Regions from separate parts of the Kocuria aegyptia genome, predicted to be linked through region 2. Evidence: predicted binding sites of a transcription regulator. Region 2 holds the regulator's gene; the other holds the start of a gene.
What was found. The regulator HrcA, encoded in region 2, represses chaperone genes, less so after heat shock. The targets are predictions, from matches to a motif close to TTNGCACTCGNNNNNNNCGAGTGCNAA.
Positions count from the first base shown of each region.

Region 1 (21,988 bases), on a different contig from region 2:
GGTGAACCCGAAGGGGTCCTCGGACAGGGCGGTGGGCACGGCGGGATCCGACACGGTGGGGCCTTTCAGCTTCGAGGGAGTCGCAACCATTCTACGGGCCGGGCCCCGGCGGACGGACGGCTGTGGCCGGATTCACGACCCGACGAGGAACGCGGCGCCGTCCGCGACCAGCGCCTCCTCGACCCGCTGCGCGAACAGGGGCGCCAGGGTCCGCACGTACTCGACGGTGAGGTGGTTGTTGTCCCAGTACGTGTGCACGTTGCCCACGACCGGCACGCAGGTGCCGTCCGGGCAGATGAGGTCCCCCATGTCGACCATCGTGACCCGGGGCTGCTCGGCCACCGGGTCCAGCGGGCTGTCCGGGCCCAGGATCACGTGGGAGGCGGTGCACTCGGGGGCGTCGGCCCCGTGGTCGGCGGCGCAGTGCGCGGGGACGAAGTCGAACCGGGCGTTGTCCCGCAGCCCGACGACCTGGACGCCGCGCTCCGCCAGCCCGCGGATGCGCGCCTCCATCCCCGGGGTGAACTGCTCCTGGTCCTCGTCCGTGCTGCGGGTGCCCTGCACCAGCACGAGGTCCGGGTCCACGGCGTCCACCACGGGGTCGGTGCCCTCGAGCCAGCGCGCGCACGCCTCGTGGTCGGCCACCTGCTCCTCGGGCAGGGCGTAGAGGCAGTTGCCGCGGATGTAGGTGACCACGCGCCAGTCGTTGCGCTCGGCCAGGAGCTCGACGGCCGGGATCCACTGGTGGACGTGGCTGTTGCCGATCACCAGCATCGTGGCGGAGGGCTCGGGGGCGGGGACGGTGTCGAAGCACCACTGCTGGAAGCGCTCGTCGATCCCGGTACCGGGCGGGCAGGGCTCGCCGAGCGACGGCTTGGCGTACGGTTCCCCGGTGATCACGGGGATGGTCTCGGCGTCCGGGTCGCCCTGGTAGCGGAAGCCCGGCAGCAGGGCGGCTGCTCCCGGGTTGTTGCGGTCGGCGGAGGCGGCGATCTCGAGGGCCCGCCGCTCCTCCGCCACCCGGGCCGCGGTCACGGGGACCGCGACCGCGGCCAGGCACACGACGATCACGGCGGCCAGGCGCCGCCTGTTCCGCTCGGGCCAGGCCCAGCGCTTGAGCGGGTCCTCGACGAGCCGGGTGGCCAGCACGGCGAGCAGGAGGCAGACCAGGACGACGGCCACCCCGGACCGCGGCCCGGCCATGGGCCGGTCCCGCAGCACCAGGTAGGTGATCAGCACCGGCCAGTGGATGAGGTACAGCGCGTAGGCCGAGTCCCCCAGCCGCACCAGGGGCCGGGAGGCGAGGACCCGGTCGACGCCGAGGCGGGAGCCGGTCCGGCCGGCGACGATGATCGCCGCGGCCGAGAGCAGCGGCCACAGGGCGATCCACCCGGGGAACGCCCCCTGCACGTCCACGAGCACCCCCACCGAGACCATGCTGAGCATCCCGGCCCAGCCGAGCAGCACGCGCAGCCGCCGCCCGGGCCTCAGCCAGGGCACGGCCAGGGCCAGCAGGGAGCCCAGGGCGAACTCCCACAGCCGGGTGCGGGTGTCGAAGTAGGCGAACTCCTGCTGCGTGGCCGTGCTGTGCACCGACCACGCCAGGGACGCCGCGAAGACGACCCCGAAGAACACCGCCAGCACCGGCACGGGGCGCCACCGGCTCCGCCGGGAGAGCAGCCACGCGGCGGCGAAGGCCAGCGGCCACAGCAGGAACACCTGCCCCTGCACCGACAGGGACCAGAAGTGCTGGAACGGCGAGGCGCTCGAGTGGTCGGCCGCGTAGTAGTCCACGGCGTTGAGCGCCAGCGCCCAGTTCTGCACGTAGAACACCGAGGCCAGCGCCTCGGCGCGCCATTGCCCGGCGTCGTAGTCCGGGTAGAACAGCTCCACCAGCACCAGGGTGGCCAGGATGGTGAGCACCGCCAGCGGCAGCAGCCGCTTGAACACGTGCAGCCAGTACCGCCCCAGGTCCAGGGGCCGGCCGGCCTCGAGCTTGCGCACGAAGGACAGCGTGAGGAAGAACGCCGAGATCAGCAGGAAGACGTCCACGCCCCCCGACACCCGGCCGAGGAACACGTGGTAGACCACCACCAGCAGCACCGCCACCGCGCGCAGCCCCTGGACCTCGGGGCGGAACCCCGAGTACCGGTCTCCCCGCCGCTGCGCCGCTCCCCCGCCGTCGGAGGTCCCGGTGGTCGGCTGCGGAGCGGCGGCGTGCACGGTGGCCACGGGGGCACCTCCAGGAGGGAGCGTTCCCGGCGGGCCCGCGGGGCGCGCCGGGGAGGGGGAACGGGGGGAGCAAGAACCGGGGGAACAAGAGCCGAGGCAGAGCACGAGGGGGAGGAACAGGGGGAGCCAGGGGCCGGGGGTGCCCGTCGCGACCCTACCGCACCACCGGCGCCGCGCGGGGCACCCCGGGGCGTTCCTGCGGAGGGCGGCGGGTCCCGGCGCCGCGGCTGGGTGGTGCTCAGGGCCCGGGGCCGTCGGTGGCGAGGGCCTCCCGGAACCGCTCGCCGAAGACCGGGGCGGTGCTCTGCGAGTAGACGCGGCTGAGGTGGTCGTCGTCCCAGTACACGTAGACGTTGCCGATGACCGGTGGGCACTGCCCGGCCGGGCAGATCAGGTCGGTGAGGTCCAGGGTCGAGTAGAGCGGCAGCTCGCGGGCGAGCGGCAGCGCGGGATCGGGCGTGCCGACCATGGGGTGCGTGAAGGTGCACCGGGGGTCGTCCGCGCCGTTGGCCACCGCACACCCGGCGGGCGCCTCCGGGAAGCGGGGGGTGTCGCGGATGCCGACGACGGGCATCCCGCGGCCGGTGAGCTCGCGGACCCGCTGCTCCAGGCCGGGGCGGAGGAACTCGCCCTCCGTGTCGGTGAAGGTCGACTGGACCACGACGAGGTCGGGGTCGGTGGTGCCGATCATCCGCTCGGCGCCCTCGAACCAGGCCCGGCAGCTCTCCGAGCCCGGCTGGTCCTCGGCTGCGGCGTAGAAGCAGCCTGGCTGGATCCAGGTCAGCACCCGCCACCGCTCGTCCTGCGCGAGAGGCCGCAGCGCGGGGAGCCAGTGCTGCAGGTGGCTGTTGCCGAGCACGAGCAGCGTCCGCTCGGGCGCCTCGTGGGAGACGCTCTCGTGGCAGAAGCGGCGGAGCTCCTCCGGCAGGGCGAGGTCCTCGGGGCAGGCCTCGCCGAGGGAGGCCGGCTGCCTCGGCAGGTCCTCGGGCAGGGGCAGCGTCGGGGCGTCCGGGTCGCCGCGGTACGCGAAGCCGGGTTCGAGGGCGGCGGCCCCGGGGTTGTTCCGGGCAGCCTCGGCCTGGATCCGCCCGGCACGCCGGTCCTCGACGTGCTGCCAGGCGAGCACGGGAGCGGCCACCAGCGCGAGGCACAGCACCACGACCCCGGCGAGGCGCCGCCTGTTCCGCTCGGGCCAGGCCCAGCCCTTGAGCGGGTCCTCGACGAGCCGGGTGGCCAGCACGGCGAGCACCAGGGAGACGAGGATGATCACCGTCCCCGACCACGTCCCGGCCATGGGCCGGTCCCGCAGCACCAGGTAGGTGATCAGCACCGGCCAGTGGATGAGGTACAGCGCGTAGGCCGAGTCCCCCAGCCGCACCAGGGGCCGGGAGGCGAGGACCCGATCCAGACCGAACGGCGAACCCGACCGCCCGGCCACGATGATCGCCGCGCCCGAGAGCAGCGGCCACAGGGCGATCCACCCGGGGAACGCCCCCTGCACGTCCACGAGCACCCCGACCGAGACCATGCTCAGCAGCCCCAGCCAGCCCAGGGCCACTCGCGCGGTCCGCGGTGGCCTCAGATGCGGCAGGGCGAGGGCGAGCAGGGACCCGAGGGCGAACTCCCACAGCCGGGTGCGGGTGTCGAAGTAGGCGAACTCCTGCTGCGTGGCCGTGCTGTGCACCGACCACGCCAGGGAGGCCAGGAACACGGTGCCGAACAGCGCCACCAGGACGGGGACGGGCCGGAGGCTCCCCCGCCGGGTGAGCAGCCACGCGGCGGCGAAGGCCAGCGGCCACAGCAGGAACACCTGCCCCTGCACCGACAGAGACCAGAAGTGCTGGAACGGCGAGGCACTCGAGTGGTCGGCCGCGTAGTAGTCCACGGCGCTGAGCGCCAGCGCCCAGTTCTGCACGTAGAACACCGAGGCCAGCGCCTCGGCGCGCCACCGGCCGACGTCGGAGCCGGGGTAGACGGCGGCCACCAGCACCAGGGTGGCCAGGACGGTGAGCACCGCCAGCGGCAGCAGCCGCTTGAACACGTGCAGCCAGTACCGCCCCAGGTCCAGGGGCCGGCCGGCCTCGAGCTTGCGCACGAAGGACAGCGTGAGGAAGAACGCCGAGATCAGCAGGAAGACGTCCACGCCCCCGGAAACCCGGCCGAGGAACACGTGGTAGACCACCACGAGCAGCACCGCCACGAACCGCAGCCCCTGCACCTCCGGGCGGAACCCCGAGTACCGGGCCACCCGCCGGGCCGTGGCCGCCCCGGCGTCCCCGGGGCCGTCCGGGGCCGGCGCGCCGGGCTCCCGGCGGGGAGCGCCGGTCTGCACCGTGCTCACGAGGACACCGCTGAAAGGAGCGTGCCGGGGAGGCGCGCCTCGAGGGCCGGCGCCATCGTCCGCGCGTAGGTCCACGTGAGGTGGTGCGGGTCGAAGAAGACGTACACGTTGCCCACCACGGGGCGGCACAGCCCTTCCGGGCAGATGAGGTCGGTGAGGTCGAGCGAGCTGAAGCCGTCCCGGTCCCGGAGGGCGTCGGCCGGGTTGACGGGGGCCAGGACCTGCTCGACGGGCACGCGGCACCGGTCGGCGTCCTGGCCGTGGCGCTCGGCGCACTCGTAGGGGTCGAAGTCGAACCGGGGGTTGTCCCGGAAGCCGAGCACGTCGATGCCCTGGTCCGTGAGGCGGTCGACCAGCTCCGGGAACCCTCCGACCAGGGCCTCGCCGGGGCCGTCCATCCGGGCCGCGTAGGTCGAGGTGGTCATCACGGCGTCCGGGGCGAGGCGCTCCACGTACTCGATCGCCGCGGCGTTGCCCGCGTGGCACGCGTCCCCCTCCGGGCGGACCGCGAAGGCGCAGCCCGGCTGCAGCACGGCGACGAGCTGCCAGTTGCGCTCCTCCGCGAGGGGGATCACCGCGCCCATGAACTGCTCCATGTGGGAGTTGCCGACCACCGCGATGGTGCGCTCGGGGTCCGGCAGGGCCGGGGTCTGGCGGCAGTACTGCTCGAGGATCTCCTGCTCGGGGGCGAACGCCCCCGAGCACGGCTCGGGCAGTCCCACCCATTCGTCGCTCAGCGCGGAGGCCAGCGGCAGGGTGGGGGCGTCCGGGTCGCCCCGGAACTCGAAGCCCGGGTCCAGCACCGCGGCCCCCGGATTGTTGCGGGCCGCCTCCTCCGCCAGCACCGCCGCCCTCCGCGCGTCGGCCTGCTGCCAGACCAGCACCGGCACCGCCACCAGGGCCAGGCTCACCGCCACCGACACCGCCAGCCGCCGCTTGTCCCGCTCCGGCCACGCCCACCCCTGGAACGGGCGCTCCACGAGCCTCGTCACCAGCACCGCCAGCACCAGGGAGACCACCACGATCACCACCCCCGACCGCGGTCCGGCCACCGGCCGGTCCCGCAGCACCAGGTAGGTGATCAGCAGCGGCCAGTGCACCAGGTACAGCGCGTAGGAGGCGTCCCCCAGCCGCACCAGGGGCCGGGAGGCCAGGATCCGGTCCAGCCCGAACGGCGATCCGGACCGCCCGGCCACGATGATCGCCGCCGCCGAGGCCAGCGGCCACAGCGCGATCCACCCGGGGAAGGCGCCCTGGACGTTGATCAGCACCCCGACCGAGACCATGCTCACCAGCCCCGCCCAGCCCAGGGCCACCCGCACCACCCGCGGCGGGTGCAGGTACGGCACCGCCAGGGCCAGCAGGGACCCCAGGGCGAACTCCCACAGCCGGGCCCGGGTGTCGAAGTAGGCGAACGCCTGCTGCGTGGCCGTGCTGTGCACCGACCACGCCAGCGAGGCCGCGAAGATCGCCCCGAAGCACACCGCGAGCACCGGCACCGGCCGCCGGCGCCCGCTCCGGCACACCCACCACGCCGCGGCGAACACCAGCGGCCACAGCAGGAACACCTGCCCCTGCACCGACAGGGACCAGAAGTGCTGGAACGGCGAGGCCGTGGAGGCGTCGGCGGCGTAGTAGTCCACCTCGGCCGCGGCCAGCGCCCAGTTCTGCACGTAGGACACCGAGGCCAGCGCCTCCGTGCGCACCCGGTCGATCCGCGCGGCCGGGAGGAACCACCACGCCAGCGCCAGGGTGCCCAGGATGGTGAGCACCGCCAGCGGCAGCAGCCGCTTGAACACGTGCAGCCAGTACCGTCCCAGGTCCAGGGGCCGGCCGGCCTCGAGCTTGCGCACGAAGGACAGCGTGAGGAAGAACGCCGAGATCAGCAGGAAGATGTCCACGCCCCCCGACACCCGGTCCAGGAACACGTGGTAGACCACCACGAGCAGCACCGCCACGAACCGCAGCCCCTGCACCTCCGGGCGGAACCCCGAGTACCGGGCCACCCGCCGGGCCGTGGCCGGCTCGACGCCGGCGGGCGTGCTCTGCTCACCGAGGGTGGTCATGGGCATCTCCTGGGAACACCGCGCCGCCGGGGGCGCGGCAGTGGTCGGGCGGACCTCCGCACTCTACCGGAGGACCCGGCACGGACCCCGGGGACGACGACGGACCCGCCCCACCGGTGGTGGGACGGGTCCGCGGGTCGAGCCGGGGCAGCGCCGGTCAGTGCTGGTGGCCGTGCCCGTTCTCGTCGTCGGAGGGCTTGTCCGTCACGAGCGTCTCGGTGGTCAGCACCAGCGCCGCGATGGACGCGGCGTTCTGCAGCGCCGAGCGGGTGACCTTGACCGGGTCGATGATGCCCGCGCCGACCATCTCGACGTACTCGCCGGTGGCGGCGTCGTAGCCGTACCCGGCCTCGAGCTCGGCCACGCGCGCGGCGACCACGGCGCCGTCCTGGCCCGCGTTCTGGGCGATCCAGTACAGCGGCTGCCGCAGGGCGCGGCGGACGATGCCCAGGGCGGTCGCGGCGTCGCCGGTGAGCCCGAGGTCGGACTCGTCGAGGGCCTTCGCGGCCTGCACGAGGGCGGTGCCGCCCCCGGAGACGATGCCCTGCTCGAGCGCGGCGCGCGTCGAGGACACGGCGTCCTCGATGCGGTGCTTGCGCTCCTTCGCCTCCACCTCGGTGGCGGCGCCGACCTTGATCACGGACACGCCGCCGGCCAGGCGCGCGAGGCGCTCCTGCAGCTTCTCGCGGTCCCACTCGGAGTCGGTGCGCTCGACCTCGGCGCGGATCGTGGCGACCCGGTCCTGGATCTCGGCCTCGGTCCCGCCGCCGTCGACCACGGTGGTGGTGTTCTTGGTGACCGTGACGCGGCGGGCGGTGCCCAGCTGCTCCAGGGTAACCTGGTCGAGACTGATGCCCAGCTCGGCAGTGATGAGCTGGCCGCCGGTGAGGACGGCGAGGTCCTGCAGGATCGCCTTGCGGCGGTCGCCGAAGCCCGGGGCCTTGAGGGCCACGACGTCGAGGGTGCCGCGCAGCTTGTTGACCACGAGGGTGGACAGCGCCTCGCCCTCGACGTCCTCGGCGATGATGGTCAGCGGCTTCTTCGCCTGGAGGACCTTCTCCAGCACGGGCATGAGCTCCGGCACCGAGGAGATCTTGCCCTGGTACAGCAGCACCAGGGAGTTCTCCATGACCGCTTCCTGGCGCTCGGTGTCGGTCACGAAGGACGGGGACAGGTAGCCCTTGTCGAACTGCATGCCCTCGGTGACGTCGAGCTCGACCTCGGTGCTCGAGCCGTCCTCGATCGTGATGACGCCGTCCTTGCCGACGGTCTCGAAGGCCCGGGCGATGAGCTCGCCGATCGCCGGGTCCTGCGCCGAGATGGTCGCCACGTGGGCGACGTTGGCGCCCTCCACCGGGCGGGCGTTCTCGAGCAGTCGCTCCGAGACGGCCTCGACGGCCTTCTCGATGCCGCGCTTGAGGCTCAGCGGATCGGCGCCGGCGGCCACGTTGCGCAGGCCCTCCTTGACGAGCGCCTGGGCGAGCACGGTGGCGGTGGTGGTGCCGTCGCCGGCGACGTCGTTGGTCTTGGTCGCCACCTCCTTGGCGAGCTGGGCCCCGAGGTTCTCGTACGGGTCGTCGAGCTCGACCTCGCGGGCGATGGTCACGCCGTCGTTGGTGATCGTGGGGGCGCCCCACTTCTTGTCGAGCACCACATTGCGCCCGCGTGGGCCGAGGGTGACCTTGACGGTGTCGGCGAGCTTGTTGACGCCGTTCTCGAGGGACTTGCGGGCGGCGTCGTCGAACGCCAGCTGCTTTGCCATGGGCGAAGAGCTCCTTTTCGGATGGCTGGGGTCGCCAGCGGATGTTCGGGGGTCTGGATCGGCGAAGGGTGCCCGCCGCGGACCCGCCGGAACAGCGGGGCGTGCGGCGGGCACCCTTCGTGAGGACTGCGCGGTCTGCGCGGGGCCGGGGGCCCGGTCTACTTCTCGACGACGGCGAGCACGTCGCGGGCCGGGAGCACGAGGTACTCCTCGCCGTTGTACTTGACCTCGGTCCCGCCGTACTTGGAGAAGATCACGACGTCGCCCTCCTTGACGTCGACCGGGATGCGGTTGCCGGAGTCGTCGACCCGACCGGGGCCGACGGCCAGGACCTTGCCCTCCTGGGGCTTCTCCTTGGCGGTGTCCGGGATGACGAGACCGGACGCGGTGGTCTGCTCAGCGGCGAGCGGCTGGACGACGATGCGATCCTCGAGAGGCTTGATGGAGACCGACACGATCTCTCCTTGTCTGTAGGGGTGGAAAACGATGGGCGACCGCGGGCGGAACCCGCCGTCGAGCTGCGGGCCGGTGGGCGAACCGACCGTCGTCGCGGTGCCGGTCGATCGCCTGGGCCCTTAGCACCCTCACCCGGAGAGTGCCAAGGCCAACTGTAGGAGGGGGCTGGCAGTCGGTCAAGGCGAGTGCCAGCGGGCCGACGGGCCGGGAACCATGCTGAACCAATTAGGGCACGCCGGTGTTCGCCAATGATTTGCCTCACGCCCGCCCGAGCCTCTAGGTTGATCGGTAAGGCAACCCTTACCTCGGCCGAGCAGTGGTGCCCTCCCCGTCGTCCCCGCACACCGGAGTGCGGGTTCGTCGCGCCCACCGGGTCCCGCCGGTGTCCTCCGCCCGGAGCACACCGGCGTCCCCTGCACGAAGGAAGACCATGAACCGAACCCAGCACCCGGCCGCCCTCCTGGCCGTCGCCGGCGTCCTCGCCCTCACCGCCTGCGGCACGGCCCAGGGCGACGAACCGGGCTCCACGGAGTCCTCCGCCCCCGCCGCCGCCACGGTCGAGGTCGAGGACAACTACGGCACGCAGACGGTCGAGGTCCCGCCGGCCTCCGTCGTCGCCACCGACAACCGCACCTTCGAGACCCTCGCCGACTGGGGCATCGAACTGGCGGCGGCCCCGCGCGCCCTCATGCCGGACACCATCGCCTACGCAGACGACGAGTCCGTCACCGACCTCGGCAACCACCGCGAGCCCGACCTCGAGGCCGTCGTCGCCGCGGAGCCCGACCTCATCGTCAACGGTCAGCGCTTCGCCGACTATCGCGAGGACTTCGCCGACCTCGTGCCGGACGCCACCATCGTCGAGCTCGACCCGCGGGACGACCGGCCCTTCGACGAGGAGCTCAAGCGGCAGACCTCCGTCCTCGGCCAGGTCTTCGGCCGGACGGCGGAGGCGGAGGAGCTCAACAGCGCCTTCGACGAGGCGATGCAGCGTGTCGTCGACGGGTACCAGCCCGGCGACACGGTCATGGCCGTCACCGTCTCCGGCGGTCAGATCGGCTATGTGGCCCCGGGCCAGGGGCGGACCCTGGGTCCTCTGTTCGAGATCTTCGACTTCGCACCGGCCCTGGAGATCGAGGGCGCCAGTGACGACCACCAGGGCGACGACATCTCGGTCGAGGCGATCGCCGACTCGAACCCCGACTGGATCCTCGTGATGGACCGTGACGCCGCGGTCGCCCCCGACGACGCGGAGTACACGCCGGCGCAGGAGGTCATCGAGAACGCCGAGGCGCTGCGCAACGTCACCGCGGTGCAGGAGGGCAACGTCGTCTACATGCCCCGGGACACCTACACCAACGAGGGCATCCAGACCTACACGGAGTTCTTCAACACCCTGGCCGACGCCATGGGCGAGCAGAACTGACCTGCCGGACCGACGACGGTGGTGGGATCCTGCGCAGCGGGTCCCGCCACCGTCGCGCGCCGCGCACGAGGCCGAAGGAGAGGCTGAACCATGACGACGATCTCGTCGGGACCCCCGACGTCGAGCAAGGGCTCGCTGTTCGACCGGAAGCTGCTCCTCGGTGTGCTCGGCGTCGTGGCGCTGCTGGCCGTCTCCCTCCTCACCGGGGTCTACGACGTCTTCGGCGCCGACGACGGCAGTGAGATGTTCGCCATCACACGGATCCCCCGCACCATCGCCCTGGTGCTCGCCGGCGCCGCCATGGCGATGTCCGGGCTGGTGATGCAGCTGCTCACCCAGAACCGTTTCGTGGAGCCCACGACGACGGGCACCACGGAGTGGGCCGGGCTCGGGCTGCTCCTCGTCACGCTCCTCGTGCCCACCGCGACCCTCCTCACCCGGATGGCCGGTGCCGTGACCGCGGCCTTCATCGGGACCATGGTCTTCTTCCTCTTCCTGCGCCGTGTCTCGCTGCGCTCGTCCCTCATCGTCCCCATCGTCGGGATCATGCTGGGCGCGGTGGTCGGCTCCGTCTCGACGTTCCTGGCGCTGCAGACGGACATGCTGCAGAACCTGGGCGTCTGGTTCGCCGGGAGCTTCACCTCCGTCCTGCGCGGTCAGTACGAGGTGCTGTGGATCGTCCTCCTGGTCGGCGTCGCGGTCTTCCTCGTGGCGGACCGGCTCACCGTCGCCGGACTCGGTGAGGACATCGCCACAAACGTCGGACTCGACTACCACCGGACCGTCCTGCTCGGCACCGGACTGATCGCGGTGGCCACCGGTGTCGTCACCGTGGTCGTCGGGAACCTGCCGTTCCTGGGCCTCATCGTGCCCAACATCGTCTCGATGGTCCGCGGCGACGACCTGCGCAGCAACCTGCCGTGGGTGTGCCTGCTCGGCATCGCGATCGTGACGGTGTGCGACCTGATCGGGAGGACCATCATCATGCCGTTCGAGATCCCGGTGTCCGTGATCCTCGGGATCGTCGGGGCCGTCGTGTTCGTCCACCTGCTCCTGAGGCAGCGTCGACGTGTCTGAGGCCGTGCTCACGACACCGGCGCCGACCCCGGCCCCCACCCCGAAGGCCTCCGCCCCGCGGGGCGGCGCCGGGGCCTTCCCCACGCCGCGGGCGCGGCGGCGGTACTGGACGGTCGTCACCGTGCTCGCCCTGGCGTCGGCGGGCTTCGCCTTCGGGCTGCTGGCCTGGGACAACCCGATGCCGGTCGGCTCGGACGGCTTCTGGCGGATCGCTGACCGCCGGGTGACCAGCGTCGTCATCATGGCGGTCGTGGCCTTCTGCCAGGCGATGGCGACCGTGAGCTTCCAGACGGCCACGAACAACCGCATCATCACCCCGTCGATCATGGGCTTCGAGTCCCTCTACGTGGCGATCCAGACCTCCACGGTCTACTTCCTGGGCGCCGCGGGCATCCTGGTCCTCCAGGGGGTGCCGCAGTTCCTCCTGCAGGTCGCGCTCATGGTGGCCCTGTCCCTCGCGCTCTACGGCTGGCTGCTCTCCGGCAGGTACGGGAACCTGCAGGTGATGCTGCTCGTGGGCATCATCATCGGCGGGGGCCTCGGATCCGTCTCGACCTTCATGCAGCGCCTGCTCTCCCCCAGCGAGTTCGACGTGCTCTCGGCCCGGCTGTTCGGCTCCGTGACGAACGCCCAGGCCGGCTACCTCCCCGTGGCCATCCCCTTGTGCCTGCTGGCCGGCGGCGCCCTCTGGTGGAGCTCCGCACGGCTCAACGTGGTCGCCCTCGGACGGGACGTGAGCCTGAACCTCGGCATGCGGCACCGCGCGGAGATCATGCGCACGCTCTTCTTCGTCTCCGTCCTCATCGCGGTCTCCACCGCACTGGTGGGCCCTATGACGTTCCTCGGCTTCCTGGTGGCGACGCTCGCCTACCAGTTCGCCGACACGTACGACCACCGCTACCTCTTCCCCGTGGCGGCCCTCACCGGCTTCCTCGTCCTCACGGGCGCCTACTTCGTGCTGAACCACGTCTTCTACGCCCAGGGCGTCGTCTCGATCATCATCGAGCTCGTCGGCGGCTCCGTCTTCCTGTACGTCATCCTCCGAAAGGGCCGCCTGTGATCACCCTGACCAACGTGCGCAAGGACTACGGCGGTGAGGTCACGATCGGGCCCGTCGACCTTGAGATCCCGTCGGGCGGGATGACCGCCCTGGTGGGCCCCAACGGGGCGGGCAAGTCCACGCTGCTCACGATGATCGGGCGGCTGCTCGGCCTCGACGACGGCAGCATCGACATCGCCGGCTACGACGTGGCCGGCACCCGGTCCAAGGACCTCGCCCGGATCGTGTCCGTGCTGCGCCAGGAGAACCACTACATCACCCGGCTCACGGTGCGGCAGCTGGTCGGCTTCGGGCGCTTCCCCCACAGCCGTGGCCGGCTCACCACCGTGGACGACGAGGTCATCGGCAGGTACATCGACTTCCTGGGCCTGGGGCCGCTGGAGAACCGCTATCTCGACCAGCTCTCGGGCGGACAGCGCCAGCGCGCGTACGTCGCCATGGTCCTCGCCCAGGAGACCGACCACGTGCTGCTGGACGAGCCGCTCAACAACCTGGACATGAGGCATGCCGTGTCGATGATGCAGCACCTGCGGCGGGCGTGCGACGAGATGGGCCGCACCATCCTCATCGTGCTGCACGACATCAACTTCGCCAGCCACTACGCGGACCGGATCTGCGCCGTCAAGGACGGCCGGATCGCCGAGTTCGGCGCACCGCACGAGATCATGGACGACACGGTCCTCACCCGGGTCTTCGACACGCCGGTGACGGTCATCGACGGGCCCAGAGGCCGTCTCGCCGCGTTCTACTGACCGGGAGGGCCCCGGCACGGCCGGCCGGTCCCGCCCCGGATAGGGTGGACGAATGCGGAACGAGGCGACCGACATCGCACCCCTGCTCACGGCCGAGGGAAGTCGGCTGCTCGAGGCCGTCGGCCCCTACGACGCCACCGACCCCCTCGGCGCGGCGACCCGCCTGCGGGCCGAGGGGCACGACGCCGAGCTCGTCGCCGCGGTGCTCACCCAGGCGAGGCTCCGCGCCAGGGCGCGGGAGAAGTTCGGGGACTTCGCCGGCCGCATGCTCTTCACCCGGGCCGGGCTCGAGCAGGCCACCCGGCTGCGGGTGGCCGCCCTGCACGCGCGGCGCTTCGCCGCCGCGGGCCTCGAGCACGTGGCCGATCTCGGCTGCGGGATCGGTGCGGACGCGCTCGCGCTGGCCTCCCTCGACCGCCGGGTCACCGCCGTGGAGCTCGACGAGACCACGGCCGCGGTGGCCACCCTCAACCTCCTCCCCTTCCCGGAGGTCACGGTCCTGCACGCCGACGTGCAGTCCCTGGACCTCGCCGCCCTGCCCGCCGGGCCGCCGGACGGGGTGTGGCTGGACCCGGCCCGGCGCACGACGTCGACGTCGGGCACCCGGCGGATCTTCGACCCCGAGGCGTTCTCCCCGCCCCTGTCCTTCGTGGAGGCGCTGGCCGGGCGCGGCCTGCCCGTCGGGGTGAAGCTGGGGCCCGGCATCCCGCACGAGGCGGTCCCCGCCGGGTGCGAGGCGCAGTGGGTGTCCGACCGGGGCGACGTGGTCGAGGCCGTGCTGTGGTTCAACGCGGTGGCCCGCCCCGGCGTGCGGCGCGCGGCGCTCGTGCTCTCCGAGCACGGGTCCGCGGAGCTCACCAGCCCCGAGGACCACGACCCCGCCCACGCCGACGCGGTGGTCGGGCCCGTGGGCGCGTACCTCTACGAACCGGACGGCGCGGTGATCCGCGCGGGCCTCGTGGCGGACCTCGCCCGGCAGCTGGGCGCCCGGCTGATCCACCCCAGGATCGCCTACCTCACCTCCGACGAGCTCGTGCGCACCCCCCTGGCCCGCGCCTACCGCGTGCGGGAGGTGCTGCCGCACACCGTCAAGGTGCTCAAGCGGTGGGTCCGGGAGCACGAGGTCGGCACGCTCGAGATCAAGAAGCGCGGCACGGACGTCACTCCCGAGGAGCTGCGCCGGCGGCTCGCGCCGAAGGGCCCCGGGCGGGCCACGCTCGTGGTCACCCGGACGGCCACGGACCCCGCCCCGGGGAGCCCGGGACGGGGCGGCGCAGGCCCCGCGGAGCAGCGCGTCGTGATCGTCGTGGAAACCGTAGACTGATGGCTCCGCGGGCCTGCCGGCCCGCCCCCGACCGGGCGCCCGCCCCTCGACAGCACGGAGGACCTGCCGCGTGGAGATCTCGTTCGCCCGCTCCCACCAGTCGACGCTGGGCGTCGAGTGGGAGATCGCCCTCGTGGACGGCACCACGGGGGATCTCGTCCCCCGCGGACGGGAGACGTTCGAGGCGGTCCTGGAGGCCCACCCCGCCTGGGGCACGGACGGCGACCACCCGCACCTGACCGGGGAGTTCCTGCTCAACACCGTCGAACTGGTCACCGGGGTGTGCCGGGACGTCGCCCACTCCACCGAGCAGCTGTCCACGATGCTGGACGAGATCCGCAAGGTCACCGACCCGCAGGGCCTCGAGGTGTTCGCCGCCGGCACCCACCCCTTCGCCCGCTGGCAGGACCAGCAGGTCACCGACAAGCAGCGCTACCACAAGCTCGTGGACCGCGCCCAGTACTGGGGCCGGCAGATGGTCATCTACGGGGTGCACGTGCACGTGGGCCTCGACTCGCGGGCCAAGGCCCTGCCGGTGCTCGACGGGCTGCTGACCTACTACCCGCACCTGCTGGCCCTGTCCGCGAACTCGCCCTTCTGGGCCGGCGAGGACACCGGCTACGCGTCCCAGCGCTCCATGATCTTCCAGCAGCTGTCCACGGCGGGGCTGCCGTACCACTTCCCGTCCTGGGACGCGTACGAGCAGTGCATCACCGACATGATCGCCACGGGCATCATCGAGGAGATGAGCGAGGCCCGCTGGGACGTGCGCCCCGTGCCCCGGCTGGGCACCGACGAGGTGCGCTTCTGCGACGGGCTCTCGACCCTGTGGGAGGTCGGGGCGCTCACGGCGCTCACCCAGTGCCTCGCCGAGTCCATCTCCCGGGACGTGGAGGCGGGCCGGCCACCCGCCCGCCTGAAGCCGTGGCACATCCAGGAGAACAAGTGGCGCGCCGCCCGCTACGGCCTGGACGCGGAGGTCATCACCGACCCGCGCAACATCGAGCGGGACCTGCGCGAGGACCTGACCGCGCTGCTCGACCGGCTCGAGCCCGTGGCGGCGCAGCTGGGCTGCTCGCGGGAGCTCGCCGACGTGGAGCGGATCCTGCAGGAGGGCGCCGGCTACCAGCGCCAGCGTGCCGTGGCCCGGGCCCACGACGGGGACCTGCACGCGGTCGCCCTCGACATCGTCCGCCGCACCCGCGAGAACGACTGACCGGCCGGTCCGGCACGCCGCGCTGGACGCGGGAGCCGTTCGTCCCTAGGTTGCAGGCATGACGAACACGACCGGCACCGACCCGCACTCCTCCGCCCACCCCGCCCCGCCGGAGCCCGGGGTGCTCCAGCTCGGCCCCCTGCACCCGGTGCTGGAGGAGGCGCTGGCGTCCGAGTTCTCCGCCCTGCGCCTGCCCGAGGACCCCGCCGAGCAGGACCGCTTCCTGGCCCGGCACGCCGAGCAGGTCCGGGTGGCGGTCGGCTCCGGGCGCACCGGCGTGGGCACCGACCTGATGCGGCGGCTGCCCCGGCTCGAGGCCGTCGTCCACTTCGGCGTCGGCTACGACGGCACGGACGCCGCCGAGGCCGCCGCGCGCGGCATCGTCATGAGCAACACCCCCGACGTCCTGACGGATGCCGTGGCCGACACCGCGCTGGCCCTCTACCTGGACGTCCTGCGCCGGTTCTCCGCCGCCGATCGGTACGTCCGTGACGGGCTGTGGGAGAGCGCGGGCAACTTCCCGCTGAGCCGGCACGCGTCCGGCCGGCGGGTGGGCGTCCTCGGCCTCGGGCGCATCGGCCGGGCGGTCGCCACCCGCCTGGAGGCGCTCGGCTGTGAGATCCACTACCACAACCGGCGCCCGGCCACCGGCAGCGGGTACGCCTACCACGGGTCCGCGGCGGAGCTGGCGGCGGCCGTCGAGGTGCTCGTGGTCGCCGTCCCCGGCGGCCCCGACTCCGCCGGGACGGTCGACGCGGGGGTGCTGGCCGCCCTCGGCCCGGAGGGCTTCCTCGTCAACGTCGCCCGCGGTTCCGTCGTCGACGAGCCGGCGCTCGTGGCGGCCCTGCAGGAGGGCCGGCTCGGCGGGGCCGGCCTGGACGTCTTCGCCGACGAGCCCCGGGTGCCGGCCGCCCTGCGCGAGCTCGACACCGTGGTGCTCCTCCCGCACGTGGGCAGCGCGACGGTGGAGACCCGGCGAGAGATGGCCGAGCTCGCCCTGCGCAACCTCCGCAGCTACCTCGCCGACGGCACGCTGGTGACCCCCGTGGCCTGAGCCGCGCCGGGCGGCTCAGACGGACACGGTGGTGACCGGCAGGGAGGAGTCTGCGGCGAAGTCCAGCCCGGAAGGCGCACGGCCCTCCGCCACGACCCGGGCGGCGAGCGCCGCGACCATGGCCCCGTTGTCCGTGCACAGCGGCAGCCGGGGGATCACCAGCTCGATCCCGTGCGCGGCGCAGCGCTCGGCGGTGAGCTCGCGCAGCCGGGAGTTCGCGGCCACTCCCCCGCCGAGCAGCAGCGTCCCGAGCCCCTGCTCGGTGCACGCGAGCACGGCCTTGCGGGTGACCACGTCGGCCACCGACTCCTGGAAGGACGCCGCGACGTCGGCGACCGGCACCGGTTCGCCCCGCGCCTCGAAGCCCTCGACGACACGGGCCACGGCGGTCTTGAGCCCGGAGAAGGAGAAGTCGTAGCGGTGCGGGCCGGGCTGCTGGGCGGAGCCCATGTACTTGCCCGCGCTCAGCCCGCGGGGCAGCCGGAAGGCGGTGGGGTCCCCGCCCCGGGCGGCGGCGTCGATGGCGGGTCCCCCGGGGTAGTCGAGGCCGAGGACGCGGGCGACCTTGTCGTAGGCCTCGCCGGCCGCGTCGTCGATCGTGGCCCCGAGCAGTCGCACGTCCCGGCTGAGGTCCTCCACGGCGAGGATCTCGGTGTGCCCGCCGGAGACCAGCAGCGCCCCGAGGTCGCGGGGCAGGCCGTCGCCGAAGGCGCCCTGGAAGCCCTCGACCCCGGAGTCCTCGAGCAGGCCCACGCTGACGTGTGCCACGAGGTGGTTGATCGCGTAGAGGGGCTTGCCGGTGGCCACGGCGAGGGCCTTCGCGGCGGCCGTGCCCACCATGAGCGCCCCGGCCAGGCCGGGCCCGGAGGTCACGGCGAGGGCGTCGAGGTCCTCCAGGGCCACGCCCGCCCGGTCCAGGGCCTCGCGCAGGGCGGGGACGATCGCGTCGAGGTGGGCGCGGGAGGCGATCTCGGGGATCACGCCGCCGAAGCGCACGTGCTCGTCCATCGAGGAGGACACCACGTTGGCGAGCAGGGTGCGTCCGCGGACGATCCCCACGCCGGTCTCGTCGCACGAGGACTCGATGCCCAGCACGAGGGGTCCGTCGGTCATGGGGTCTCCTTCGTGGGGGTGGTCGGGGCGCCGGGCTCGTGGGGTGCTCCGGGTGCGGTGAGGTCGAGGCGCATGATCAGCGCGTCGGCGCCGTCCCGGTAGTAGCGGGGGCGGGTGTGGATCTGCTCGTAGCCGAAGCGGCGGTAGAGCCGCTGGGCGCGCGGGTTGTCGGCGCGGACCTCGAGCAGCACCTCGGTGGCCCCGAGCTCGCGGGCCTGCGCGTGCAGGGTGCGCAGCAGGGCGGAGCCGATCCCGCGGCCCTCGTGCTCGGGGACCACCGCGATGGTCTGCACGTCGCCCACGGGGCGGAGGCACATCAGCCCCGCGTAGCCGATGATCTCGCCGTCCTGTTCCGCCACCCAGTACCAGCACACGGGCTGGGCCAGCTCGGCGGTGAACATCTCCAGCGGCCAGGCGTCGACGGGGAAGAGCCGCCGTTCGAGCGCGTGCACCGCCGGGACGTCCGCCGGCACCATCGGCCGCAGCGTCCAGGAGCCGGGATCGGGGCTCATCCGCCGGCCCGCTTCCGGGGGCCGGGGACCTTCGCGTCGGACTCGCGCAGGTACAGCGGGGTCGTGTCCGGGGACAGCTGCTCCCCGCGGGCCGTGCGGCGCGCGGCGGCGAGGCCCAGGGACGACGCCGTGGGTTGCGCCTCGGTGAACTCGGGCACGGGGCGGGCCAGCCGGTCCGCGTAGATCCCCGCCCCGCGGCCGTAGGCGGGCAGCGCCGGCAGCTGCCCGGCGGCGGCCACACCGGGTCCTCCGGCCGGCCGCGGGCCGTCCTCGGCCACGGCGAACCGGGCCCAGTAGACCTCCTGGCGCCGGGCGTCGGTGAGCACGAGGAACTCCTCGTGCCCGGCCGCCCGGGCGTGCCCGGCGGCGTCCTGCGCGAGGGCCTCGAGGCTCATGAGACCGTGCAGCGGCACGTCCCACGCGAAGGCGAGCGCCCGTGCCGTGGCGATCCCCGCGCGCAGGCCGGTGAAGGGCCCGGGGCCGGTGCCGACGAGGACCCCGCCGAGGTCGCCGCCGGTGACGCCGTGGCCGGCCAGCAGGTCACGGACCGCGGGGGCCAGGACCTCGGCGTGGGAGCGGGTGTCCGGGCTCGCGAAGGAGCCGAGGACCTCGCCCGCCCCGGTCACGAGGGCGGCGGAGGCGACGGCGGAGGAGTCCAGGCACAGGAGGAGCACCCGACCAGTGTAGTGCCCGCCCCCGGGGGCGCCGCTCGGCTCAGTCGAGCAGCGGCGGGCCCCCCGCCCAGCGCGGGCCGATCCCGGTGAGGGTGATGCGTCGGGGTTCGTCGTCCTCGTCCTCGCCCTCGTCCCGGCCCGTGCTCTCCGGGTCCGCCGCCCGCCTGCCGGGCCCGGGCGGCGCGCCGGGGCCGAGGGGATCGGCGCCCACGGCGCGCTCCAGGACGATCTCGAGGCGGGACCCGGCCAGGTGCTCGACCTTCCCGGCCCCCCACTCGACCACGGTGACGGCCGTGTCCGCCGTGTCCTCCAGGTCGATGTCGTCGACCTCCGCCGCGGAGCCCAGCCGGTAGGCGTCGACGTGCACGAGGTCCGGGCCGCCGGGCCGGGGCCCGTCCGGGACGTTGGGGTGGCGGCGCACCAGCACGAACGTGGGCGAGATGATCCCGGCGCGCACGCCCAGGCCCCGCCCCAGGCCCTGGGTGAACGTGGTCTTGCCCGCGCCGAGCTCGCCGGTGAGGACCAGCAGGTCCCCGGCGCGCAGCTGTTCACCCAGCCGCTCGGCCAGGGCCTGGGTCCGCCCGGGCCCGTCCACGGTCACGGTCCGCGTCCACTCGCTCATGGCTTCTCCTTCTCCGCGCCGGCCCGCTCCTCCGTGGCGTGCAGGTGCACCCGGGGCACGCGGGGCGAGACGCGGGTCACGATCTCGTAGTTGATGGTGCCGGCGGCCTCCGCCCACGCGCTCGCCGAGGGGTTCTCCCCCGCCCCGAAGAGCACGGCCTCCGCCCCGAGCAGCCCGTGCTCGGGGGCGGAGCGTCCCGGGGCGCCGAGGTCCACCACGATCTGGTCCATCGCGACCCGGCCGACCTCCGGATAGGTGCGGCCCTGGATCCGCACCGGTCCGCCGGTGCCGGAGCGCGGGACGCCGTCCGCGTAGCCGAGCGGGACGAGCGCCAGGGTGGTGGGACGGTCGGTGACGTAGCTCAGCCCGTAGGAGACGCCCTGTCCCGCCGGGACGTCCTTGACCGCGCTGACCGTGCTCCGCAGCGTCATGGCCGGCACGAGGCCGAGCTGCTCCGGGGTGCGGTCCGCGAACGGGGAGAGCCCGTAGAGGCTGACCCCGACCCGGACCATGTCCAGGAGCATGTCCTCGGGTCGCTCGAGCCCGGCGGCGCTCAGGAGGCCGGGCGAGTTCGCCGCGTGCCGCAGGCCGGGCCGGAGCCCGGCGGCCCTGGCGGTGGCCACGGCCGCGCGGAAGCGCTCGAGCTGCTCCCGGGTCTCGGGCCGGGCGGGCTCGTCGGCGACGGCCAGGTGGGTGAAGACGCCGACGACCCGCACGAGCCCCTCGGCCTCGGCCTGCGCGGCGGCCCGCACGAGCGCGGGCCAGAGGGCCGCCGGCGCGCCGTTGCGGCCCAGGCCGGTGTCGATCTTCAGGTGGATCCGGGCGGTGGCGCCCAGTGCGCGGGCCGCCTCGGTGATCGGGGCGAGCTCCCAGCCGCTGACGCCCAGTTCGACGTCGGCGGCGAGCGCCGCCGGGAAGTCCGTGTCCACGGTGTGCAGCCACGCGAGGACGGGCGCCCCGATCCCCGCGGCCCGCAGCGCGAGGGCCTCGCCGACGTGGGCGACGCCCAGGGCGTCCGCGCCGGCCTCGAGGACCGCACGGGCCACCGGCACGGCACCGTGGCCGTAGGCGTCGGCCTTGACCACGGCCATCAGCCGGGCGGGGGCGGCGAGGGCCCGGAGCCGGCGCACGTTGGCGCGGACGGCGGCGAGGTCGACCACGGCGCTGCGCTCCAGCCGAGGCGGAGGAGGGAAGGCGCCGCCGGGCGGGGCGGCCGGGACGGGGTCAGCACGGTTCACGGGTCCCATTGTGGCACCGGGCCCGCCCGGGCCGGTGCCGGGGCGGGCGGCGGGCCCCGGACGCGGACGCCCGGGGCCCGGCTGCCGGAGGCTACAGTTGAGCCGTGTCTGCCGCGCCCCGCCACGTCCTGCTGATCAGCCTGCACACCTCTCCCCTCGAGCAACCGGGGTCGGGGGATGCGGGCGGGATGAACGTCTACGTGCGCCACCTCGCCGAGGCCCTCGTGGACGCCGGCCACACGGTGGACATGGCGACCCTCGACCGGGGTCCCGGCGCCCCGGCCGTCGCCGGTGTGCGCAGCGCCCGGATCCGCGAGGGGCTGAGGCTGCTCACCGTGTCGCTGCCCGGTGCCGCCGGGGCGAGCAAGGAGGACCTGCCCGGGTTCACCGCGGCCTTCGCCGACGTGCTCCGCGCGGAGGCCGACCGGCCCGACACCGTGCACGCCCACTACTGGCTCTCCGGCGCGGCGGGCCGGGAGCTCGCGGACCGCTGGGGCGTCCCGCTCGTCCTGACCCTGCACACCACGGCGCTCGGCAAGAACCTGCGGACCCGGACCGGGGAGGGGCTCGAGCCGGCCTCCCGTGCCGAGGCCGAGGCCGAGCTGATCGCACGGGCCGAGGCCACGGTGGTGAACACCCCGACCGAGGCGCTGCAGATGATCGAGCTCTACGACGCCGACCCGGCACGCCTGACCGTGATCAGCCCCGGTGTCGACCTCTCCGCGTTCTCCCCGGACGCCGCCCCCGGTGAGGCCCGCCGCGCCGGCTCGCCGCCCCCCGGCTCACCGGGCCGCCCGCTGCGGATCCTGTTCGCCGGGCGCCTGCAGGCGCTCAAGGGCCCCCACGTGCTCGTCGACGCGCTCGCGCGGATCCGGGAGACCGACCCCGGCCTTCCCGTGGAGCTGGACGTCGTGGGGGTCGGCACCCGCGGCTTCACGGCCGCGCTGCGGGAGCGCGTGCGGGAGCTGGGCCTGGAGGACGTCGTGCGCTTCGGACCGGCCCTGCCCGCCCCGCAGCTCGCCGCCCGGATGCGCCAGGCCGACGTCGTGGCCGTCCCGTCCTC
Region 1 covers NZ_BAAAOA010000030.1:1,281-23,268, reverse strand. Annotated here, with positions in the region: gene guaB (IMP dehydrogenase) at 1-90, opposite strand, end outside; gene ABD220_RS12750 (acyltransferase family protein) at 133-2,232, opposite strand; gene ABD220_RS12745 (acyltransferase family protein) at 2,471-4,573, opposite strand; gene ABD220_RS12740 (acyltransferase family protein) at 4,570-6,639, opposite strand; gene groL (chaperonin GroEL) at 6,797-8,401, opposite strand; gene groES (co-chaperone GroES) at 8,560-8,856, opposite strand; gene ABD220_RS12725 (siderophore ABC transporter substrate-binding protein) at 9,288-10,283, shown strand; gene ABD220_RS12720 (ABC transporter permease) at 10,374-11,360, shown strand; gene ABD220_RS12715 (iron chelate uptake ABC transporter family permease subunit) at 11,353-12,420, shown strand; gene ABD220_RS12710 (iron ABC transporter ATP-binding protein) at 12,417-13,172, shown strand; gene ABD220_RS12705 (class I SAM-dependent methyltransferase) at 13,225-14,496, shown strand; gene ABD220_RS12700 (glutamate--cysteine ligase) at 14,567-15,712, shown strand; gene ABD220_RS12695 (2-hydroxyacid dehydrogenase) at 15,771-16,766, shown strand; gene tsaD (tRNA (adenosine(37)-N6)-threonylcarbamoyltransferase complex transferase subunit TsaD) at 16,782-17,879, opposite strand; gene rimI (ribosomal protein S18-alanine N-acetyltransferase) at 17,876-18,391, opposite strand; gene tsaB (tRNA (adenosine(37)-N6)-threonylcarbamoyltransferase complex dimerization subunit type 1 TsaB) at 18,388-19,065, opposite strand; gene tsaE (tRNA (adenosine(37)-N6)-threonylcarbamoyltransferase complex ATPase subunit type 1 TsaE) at 19,106-19,687, opposite strand; gene alr (alanine racemase) at 19,684-20,934, opposite strand; gene ABD220_RS12665 (glycosyltransferase) at 21,030-21,988, shown strand, end outside.
Region 1: groES (co-chaperone GroES) is a predicted target of HrcA. The motif match lies at 9,023-9,049, and genes of this name have one in related genera.

Region 2 (9,584 bases):
CGATGGCGTCGACGTAGGCCTTCTGGTGCAGCGTCTTGGGGCGGATCTTGCGGCCGCGGCTGGAGAGGATGTTCTGGGTCAGGGCGCCGCTGGGGCGGACGGAGAGGTCCCGGCCGATCAGCTCCAGCAGCTGGCTGATGACCTGGGGGGTGATCGCGGTCTCGCGGCCGGCCAGGACCTTGAGCTCGTCGAAGAGCGTGGCGGCGATCTGCACGGGGCCGCTCGGGCCCTCGATGCCGAGCTCGAGACCGCGCGGGCTGGTCGTGAGGCCGGGGAACGCCGTCTCCACCTGGCGCAGGGTGTCGTCCCCGGAGCCGAGGCACCGGACCATCGTCTCCCGGTCGGGGAAGGTGATGACGGTGCGGGCCGTCAGGGGGTGCGTGGTGCCAGGCAGCGTCTCAGTCATGGGTGCGGCCGCGCGGGCCGTGCTCTCGCTCTCTTGTGGGTGCCGACGGAGGGACGGGCGTACGGGACCCGTCCTCCTCCAGGGTACCGCGCGGTTCCGGCTCCGGGGGGCCGCCGGCCGCACATTCCGATTTGGTATCGGTCACGGCTGCCGGGGCTTCTCGGCTGGGGCGTCCACAGTCGCTGTGCTGGAATGGTCCGGTCCTCCGGCAGGGGGACGGGTGCGGCCTCCCCCGGTGCCGGCACCGCCCCCCACGAATCCCGGAATGCCGAGGTGAGCGTCCCCCCATGTCCACAGCCCGCTCCCGGCCCGCCCGAGCCCGCGGCCGGGTCCCCGTGCTCGCGCTCTCCGCCGCGGGCGTCCTCGTCCTCGGCGCGTGCGGCACCGGTCCGGAGCCCGCTCTGGACGGCACGGCCATCACGTCGGCCACCACGTCGGCCACGGCGCCCGCCACGTCCACCGCGGCGGACGCCGCCGACGGCAGGGTGCCCACCACGAAGCTGCCCGTCTACTGGGTGGGCCGCGCGGACGGCGAGGAGCGGTTGTTCCGGGAGTTCCGCGACGCCTCGGAGGCGGCCGCGGCCGTGGACCCCATTGCCGCGGCCGCGACGCTGATGACCAGGGCGACCCCGGAGGACCCGGACTACCGGACCCTCTGGTCCCCGGTGGACCGGGTGGGCGCCTCGACGTCCCCGGGAGGGACCATCACCGTGGACCTGCCGTCCGGGGCCTTCCGCACGGACCTCGACGACCGCGAGGTCCGGCTGGCCCTCCAGCAGCTCGCGCACACGGTGACCGCCACGGCGGTCACCGCGGGCCTGCTGCCCGTGGGCTCCGAGGCCGAGGTCGTGGTGCTCGTGGACGGACGGCCCGGCGAGGAGGTCTTCGGGTCCGTGCGCCTCGACGGCCCCCTCCGGCCCGACGACGGGGTGGAGGCGCCGCTCTGGCTCGACGAACCGCGGCAGGACGAGCGGTCCGAGGGGTCCCTCACCCTGTCGGGCCGGGCCCTGGACGGCGTCCGGGGCTGCCGGTGGAGCGTGACCGGGCCGGACGGGGAGCGTGTCTCGGGCGGTGCGGCGGCCGTGCTCCCGCAGGGCGGCGGGACCACCGCGTTCCGGGTGGAGCTCGAGCTGGAGCCGGGCGAGTACGTGGTGACGGTCGTCGGCCGGGACGCCGGGGGCGGGACCGTGCGCGACGACAAGGACGTCGAGGTCCTGCCCGGTCCGACCGGCTGAGCCGGCTGCACCCGCCCGGCCCGGCTCAGTCGGATCCGGCCGACCAGCGGCCGAGGGCGGCGCTGAGCACCGCCAGTGCGGCGGGTCCGGCGGTGGAGCTGCGCAGCACCTCCGCGCCGAGCCGGACCGTGCGGGCCTGCCCACCGGTCAGGACGTCGAGCTCCGCCGGGGCGATGCCCCCCTCGGGGCCCACCACCAGGACGATCCGCTCGGCGCCCTCCCACGGTGCGCCCTCGGCCCTCGACAGGTCGGCGAGGGAGTCGCGCGCCTCCTCGTGCAGGACCAGGCCGCGCGTGCCCGGCTCGCCGAGCAGGCGGGCGAGCTCACGGGTCGCGCACAGGGGCAGCACCTCGGGCCAGGCCGCCCGCCGGGACTGCTTCGCGGCGGCCGCGACGGTGTGGACCCACTTCTCGTGGCTCTTGGCGGCGCGCTCCTTCTTCCACCGCACGATCGAGCGGTCGGCCTGCCAGGGCACCACGGCGTCGACGCCCAGCTCGGTGGCCGTCTCCACGGCCATCAGGTCCCGGTCGCCCTTCGCGAGGGCCTGGGCGAGGACCAGCCGGGGCGTGCGGGCCGGCTCGGCGGCCACCGAGAGGACGCGGACCTCCATGCTGTCCCGCTCCCCCGTGCGCAGCTCCCCCGTGGCCCGGGTCCCGGCACCGTCGACGAGCTCGAGGCGCTCACCGGGCGCGAGACGGCGCACGGTGACGGCGTGGCGGGCCTCCGGGCCGGTGACGGTGAGCGCCGCGCCGGGGTCGAGGCCGTCGAGCCGGCCCGGCTCGACCTTGAAGACCGGCAGGCTCACAGGTCGGAGAACCTGTCCTTGAGCCGGGAGAAGAAGCCGCCGGAGCCGGCCGGGGAGTTCAGGGTGGTGCCGGTGGACTGGTCCTCGCCGCGCAGCCGCGACAGCTGCTCGAGCAGTTCGCGCTGCTCGTCGTCGAGCGCCGTGGGGGTCTCGACCTCGAGGTGGACGAACAGCTCTCCCCGGCCGCCGCCGCGCAGCCGCGTGGCCCCGAGCTCGTGCAGGGTCACAGTGTGGCCGGTCTGCGTGCCGGGGCTCACGGGCACCTCGCGCTCGCCGTCGAAGGTCTCGAGGGTGACGGTGGTGCCGAGGGCCGCGGAGGTCATGGGCACCCGGACGCGGGCGTGCAGGTCGTCGCCCTGGCGCTCGAACGTGGGGTCGGGGTCGACCTTGAGCTCGACGTAGAGGTCGCCGTTCGGGCCGCCGGCGGTGCCGGCCTCGCCCTGCCCCGAGAGGCGGATCCGGTTGCCGGTCGAGACGCCGGCGGGGATCTTCACGGTGAGCGGGCGACGGTCGCGCACGCGGCCCTCGCCGTAGCACTCGTGGCACGGGTGCTTGATGACGGTGCCGAACCCCTGGCAGGTCGCGCACGGCGCCGCCGTGACCACGGTGCCGAGGATCGACTGGACCTGGCGCTGCACCTGGCCGGACCCGCGGCAGACCTCGCAGGTCTCGGGCTGGGTGCCCGCCTGGCAGCAGGTGCCGTCGCAGGTGGGGCAGACCACGGCCGTGTCCACGGTGATCTTCTTCTCGGTGCCGAAGACCGCGTCCTTGAGGGTGACCCGGACGTTGATCAGGGCGTCCTGGCCCTGGCGCGTGCGGGACGCGGGCCCGCGCCGGCCGGAACCGGCGCCGCCGGCGCCCTGGAAGAAGGTGTCGAAGATGTCGGCGAAGCCGAAGCCCGTGCCCGGGAAGCCTCCGCCGAAGCCGGTGTCGGTGCCGTTCTCGTTGCCGGTTGCGTCGTAGACGCGCCGCTTCTCGGGGTCGGAGAGGACGTCGTTGGCGTGGGAGAGGCGCTTGAAGTCCTCGGCGGCCTCGGGGCCGGGGTTGACGTCCGGGTGCAGCCGCCGGGCCTTCCTGCGGTAGGCCTTCTTGATCTCTTCCTGGCTGGCGTCCCGGGACACACCCAGGGTCTCGTAGTGATCGCTCACCGTGGTCCGTTCTGTCGAGAGGTCTGTTGTGGGTTTCGCTGGAGGGCCCCGGGGAAGGGGGCCCGCGGGGGCTCAGCCCCCGAGGATACGGGAGAGGTAGCGGGCGACGGCGCGCACGGCGGCCATCGTGGACGGGTAGTCCATGCGCATGGGGCCCACGACCCCCACCTTCGACTGCGGCCCGTAGCCGGTGGCGACGACCGCCGCCTCGGACAGGGGGCCCTCGGCGTTCTCCGTGCCGATCCGCACGGCGACCCCGCGGGCGTCCTGCTCCATCTCGGAGAGCAGCCGGAGCATCACCACCTGCTCCTCGAGGGCCTCGAGCACCGGGCCGATGCTCAGGTGGAAGTCCCCGGTGGCACGGGCGAGGTTGGCGGTGCCGGCCATGACCATCCGGTGCTCGGCCCCGCCCGCCGCGAGGGCGCCGACGGCCTCCCCCACGGCCGCCGCGGCCGGCTGCAGCGGCGGCGCGGTGCCCGCCGCCATCACCGCGAGGGCGTCCGGCACCGCGGTCAGGGAGCGCCCGACCACGGCGGCCAGCACCCGGGCGCGCAGCTCGAGCAGCTGGGACTCCTCGAGGGGCGTCCGCAGCACGACCACCCGCTGGGCCACCCTGCCGTTGGTCGGGATCAGCACGACGAGCACCCGGCCGGCCCCGAGGTCCACGACCTCCACGTGGCGCACGGTGACCCCGGAGGCGTGCGGGTACTGCACGACCGCGACCTGCTGCGTGAGCTGCGCGAGCAGCCGCACGGTGCGCTCCATGACGTCGTCGATGTCCGCGGCGTCGTCGAGCAGCCGCTGGATGGCCCGCCGCTCCGGGCCCGAGAGCGGCTTGACGGCCGCGATCTGGTCGACGAACGTGCGGTACCCCTTGTCCGTGGGGATCCGACCCGAGCTCGTGTGGGGGGCCGTGATCAGGCCCTCCTCCTCGAGCGCGGCCATGTCGTTGCGCACGGTCGCGGAGGAGACGCCGAGCCGGTGCCGATCCACCAGGGCCTTGGAGCCCACGGGCTCGCGGAAGTGCACGTAGTCCTCCACGATGGCCTGCAGGATCTGCAGTCGTCTCGGATGGTTCACGTCGCTCCTCCCCGGTTCGTCGGCGCCCCCGAGCCTTCTTGGCACTCGGGCGGCCACAGTGCCAGCGCAGTCCAGTGTAGCCCCCGTGCCCGACGGCCGGTCCGGCACCCCTGGTTTGGTACGCTTCCGGCTGATCCGCGCCGGACGCGCGGCACGGCGACCCGGGAGGACGACCATGAGCGACCACGGCTGGGGGCCGCGCAGCCTCGACGACGACGCCCTCGCCCGCCGCCGGCCCGTTTCCAGGGAGGTCCCGGTCGCCCCGGGGATGCTCCTGGAGGACGTCACGACCGGCTGGGTCGGCGCCGTCGTGTCCCTGGAGACCATCGGCGGCATGCGCGTGCTGGGCCTCGAGGACCGGAGGGGGCGGGTCAAGGCCTTCCCCCTGGGACCGGGCTTCCTGCTCGAGGGCGAGCCCGTGGTCGTCGTCGGGCCCCGCCAGGCTCCCGGCACGAAGAAGCCCTCCCGCACGCGCTCGGGCTCGGTGGCCGTCGAGGGGCTGCGCGCGAGCACCGCGAAGGCCTCCCGCGTGTGGGTCGAGGGCTACCACGACGCCGAGCTGGTGGCCAAGGTCTGGGGCCACGACCTGGCAGTGGAGGGCATCGTCGTGGAGCCGCTGCACGGCATCGACGACCTGCCCGCCGCCGTGGAGCAGTTCGGGCCGGGGCCCGGGCGGCGGCTCGGCATCCTCGTGGACCACCTCGTGGCCGGCTCCAAGGAGTCCAGGATCGCCGCGGAGACCATGCGCCTGCCCGGCGCGGCGGGCAACGTCCTGGTGCTGGGGCACCCGTACGTCGACATCTGGCAGGCGGTCAAGCCGCGCACCCTCGGCGTCGACGCCTGGCCCGTGGTCCCGCGGGGCACCGACTGGAAGACCGGCACCGCCGCCGCCCTCGGGTGGCCGCACCGCACCCCCGGCGACCTGGGCCGGGCCTGGCAGCACATCCTCTCCCGCGTGGACAGCTACGCCGATCTCGAGCCGTCGTTGCTGGGACGGGTCGAGGAGCTCATCGACTTCCTCACCGCCCCCGGGGCCTGACCCGGCGGCCCCGCGCGCGGGCGCGGCCGCGGGACGTCACAAAAGCACACGCGCGCGGGCGCGGGCGCCCGGCCGGGCGGACCGGTCGGTAGGATGGTCGTGTCCCACCCACCGTCCGCGGCCCCGCCGCGATCCCACCGCCGAAGGACATCCGTGCCCGTGCAGACCGACCCCCGATCGAGCCGCGACGACGCCGGGGCCCCGTTCGAGGGCCTCTCCCCCGTGGCCCAGCCGCTGACCGTCACCGAGGACCACCAGTGGGCGACCCTGGCGCACTTCGGCGGCGTCGTCGGCTTTCTTCCCTCGTTCCTGGTCCACCGCGTCTTCCGCGGACGGGGACCGTTCACGGAGCAGGAGTCGATGGAGGCCATGAACTTCACCCTGTTGCCGACCCTCGTGGTGGTGGCCGGGATCCTGCTCGCCCCGGTGCCGTTCATCGGCTGGTTCTTCGCGCTCGCCGCCGCTGCCGCGTGGCTGCTGCTGGCCGTCGGCTCCCTGATCGGCGGGGTCAGGGTCAACCGCGGCGAGCCGCACCTCTACCGCTTCAACACCCGCCTCTACGACCGGCTCGCCGACCGGCTCCGCGCGCGGTCCCGGGAGCGCACCGCGCGCGGCTGAGACCGTGCCCGCCGGGCGCACCCGACCGGGGTGCCCGGCTCCGGTGCCGGCGTCCCGGACAGGAGCCGCGACCGTGGCGCCGCGGACCGGGGGGCTCCCGGCGCGGGCGCTCCGGACCGGGGCGCCCGCATCAGGCGAGCAGCCGCCGCACCACTGCGTCGCCCAGGAGGCGGCCCCGCAGGGTCAGCACCACCGCGCCGCGCAGCGCCGCCGCGGGCTCCACCAGCCCGTCGGCGATCAGTCCGGCCACCGCGGTGCGCCCGCCCTCGGGGAGGGCGGCCGTGGGCAGCCCGTCGCGGATCCGGGCCTCCAGCATCACGCGTTCCAGGTGCCGGGTGTCCGCGTCGAGGATCTCGCGCCCGGCCGCGGGCGACTGTCCCGCGCGCACCCGGTTCGTGTAGGGCACGGGGTGCTTCAGGTTCCACCAGCGCGTCCCGCCCACGTGCGAGTGCGCCCCGGGGCCGATCCCCCACCAGTCCTGGTTGCGCCAGTAGGCGAGGTTGTGCCGGCTGCGGTGGGCCCCGGGGTCCGTGCCGGGGCGGGCCCAGTTGCTCACCTCGTACCACTCGAAGCCGGCCTCCGCGAGGATCCGGTCGGCGAGCTCGTACTTGTCGGCCTGGTCGTCCTCGTCGATCGGCGGGACCTCCCCGCGCCGCATCCGGGCCGCCAGCTTCGTGCCGTCCTCGATGATCAGCGAGTACGCCGAGACGTGGTCGGGCTCGTAGCCCACGGCCGTGCGCACGGAGTGCTCCCAGTCGGCCAGGGACTCCCCGGGGGTGCCGTGGATGAGGTCCACGCTGACGCCCAGGCCCGCCTCGCGCGCCCACCGGACCGCGCGCGGCACGTTGTCGGGGTCGTGCGTGCGGTCCAGGACGGCGAGCACGTGCGGGACGGCCGACTGCATCCCGAAGGACACCCGGGTCACCCCCGCGGCCGCGAGCACCGCCAGGGACCCGGGCGTCACGGAGTCCGGATTGGCCTCGGTGGTCACCTCCGCCCCCTCGGCGAGCCCGAAGCTCTCGCGGGCCTGCGCGAGCACCGCGGCGAGGTCCTCGGCGGGCAGCAGCGTGGGGGTGCCGCCGCCGAAGAACACGCTGTGCAGCGGGCGGGTGGCCACCCCGGAGTCGTCCAGCACCCGGCGCGCCCAGCGGACCTCCGCCGCGGCGTCGCCGGCGTAGGCGTCCTGGGACACCCCGGGGCCGAGCTCCACGGCCGTGTAGGTGTTGAAGTCGCAGTACCCGCACCGGACCGCGCAGAACGGCACGTGCACGTAGAGACTCAGTGTGCGCTCGGCGGAGCCTTCCGCGGCAGAGGGCGGCAGCAGTCCGTCGAGCGGGCCGGGCAGGCCCTCCGGCTGGGCGGGGGCCACTACTTCTTCTTGTCCTTCGCCCCGGACTCGTCGGAGGACAGCGCCGCGACGAACGCCTCCTGGGGGACCTCCACGCGCCCGACCATCTTCATCCGCTTCTTGCCCTCCTTCTGCTTCTCGAGCAGCTTGCGCTTGCGCGAGATGTCGCCGCCATAGCACTTGGAGAGCACGTCCTTGCGGATCGCCCGGATGTTCTCGCGGGCGATCACCCGGGAGCCGATGGCCGCCTGGATGGGGACTTCGAACTGCTGGCGCGGGATGAGCTCGCGCAGCTTGCCGGTCATCATCACACCGTAGGCGTACGCCTTGTCCCGGTGGGTGATCGCGCTGAAGGCGTCCACCGGCTCGCCCTGCAGCAGGATGTCCACCTTCACGAGGTCCGCGGCCTCCTCGCCCTCGGCCTTCCAGTCCAGGGAGGCGTATCCCTTGGTGCGCGACTTCAGCTGGTCGAAGAAGTCGAAGACGATCTCGGCCAGGGGCAGCCGGTAGCGCAGCTCCACCCGGTCCTCCGAGAGGTAGTCCATGCCCTTGAGCTGACCGCGCTTGGACTGGCACAGCTCCATGATCGCGCCGATGAACTCGGACGGGGCCAGCACCGTCGCGGCGACCATGGGCTCCCGGATCTCGGCGATCTTCCCCTCGGGGAACTCCGACGGGTTCGTGACCACGCGTTCGGAGCGGTCCTCGAGGGTGACGTTGTAGCTCACGGAGGGCGCCGTCGAGATCAGGTCGAGGTTGAACTCGCGCTCGAGGCGCTCCCGGACGATCTCCAGGTGGAGCAGGCCCAGGAAGCCGCAGCGGAAGCCGAAGCCCAGGGCCGCGGAGTTCTCGGGCTCGTAGACCAGGGCGGCGTCATTGAGCTGGAGCTTGTCCAGCGCGTCGCGCAGGACCGGGTAGTCGGAGCCGTCGATGGGGAACAGTCCCGAGAAGACCATGGGCTTGGGGTCCTCGTAGCCGCCCAGGTTCTCGGCCGCCGGCCGCTGGTGGTTGGTCACGGTGTCCCCCACGCGGGACTGGCGCACGTCCTTGACCCCGGTGATGAGATAGCCCACCTCGCCCACGCCGAGGCCCTCGGTGGGCTTGGGCTCCGGTGAGATGACCCCGATCTCCAGCAGCTCGTGCTGCGCGCCGGTGGACATCATCCGGATCCGCTCGCGGGGGGTCAGCCTGCCGTCGACCACCCGGACGTAGGTGACCACCCCGCGGTAGGTGTCGTAGACGGAGTCGAAGATCATGGCCCGCGAGGGTGCGTCCGCGGCGCCCTGGGGGGCGGGGATCAGCTCCACGATCCGGTCGAGCAGGGCCTCGACGCCCTCGCCGGTCTTGCCCGACACCCGCAGCACGTCCTCCGGGTCCACGCCGATGAGGTTGCCGAGCTCCTGGGCGTACTTCTCCGGCTGGGCCGCGGGCAGGTCGATCTTGTTCAGCACCGGGATGATCGTGAGGTCGTTCTCCATGGCCAGGTAGAGGTTCGCCAGGGTCTGCGCCTCGATGCCCTGGGCGGCGTCCACCAGCAGCAGCGCGCCCTCGCAGGCGGCCAGGGAGCGGGAGACCTCGTAGGTGAAGTCCACGTGCCCGGGGGTGTCGATCATGTTCAGGGCGAAGTCCTGGCCGTCCACGTTCCAGGGCATCCGCACGGCCTGGGACTTGATGGTGATCCCGCGCTCGCGCTCGATGTCCATCCGGTCCAGGTACTGGGCCTTCATCTCGCGCGTGGTGACCACGCCGGTGGCCTGCAGCATCCGGTCCGCCAGCGTGGACTTGCCGTGGTCGATGTGGGCGATGATGCAGAAGTTGCGCAGGATCGACGGGTCGGTCGAGGCGGGAACCGGGGGGTTGACGGCCAGCGGTGACACGGGCGGTCCTTTCTCCGGGAGATCGTCG
Region 2 covers NZ_BAAAOA010000015.1:17,596-27,179, forward strand. Annotated here, with positions in the region: gene ABD220_RS06470 (PhoH family protein) at 1-406, opposite strand, end outside; gene ABD220_RS06475 (GerMN domain-containing protein) at 694-1,641, shown strand; gene ABD220_RS06480 (16S rRNA (uracil(1498)-N(3))-methyltransferase) at 1,667-2,446, opposite strand; gene dnaJ (molecular chaperone DnaJ) at 2,443-3,594, opposite strand; gene hrcA (heat-inducible transcriptional repressor HrcA) at 3,667-4,674, opposite strand; gene ABD220_RS06495 (DUF3097 domain-containing protein) at 4,850-5,713, shown strand; gene ABD220_RS06500 (DUF4870 domain-containing protein) at 5,867-6,331, shown strand; gene hemW (radical SAM family heme chaperone HemW) at 6,462-7,700, opposite strand; gene lepA (translation elongation factor 4) at 7,700-9,556, opposite strand.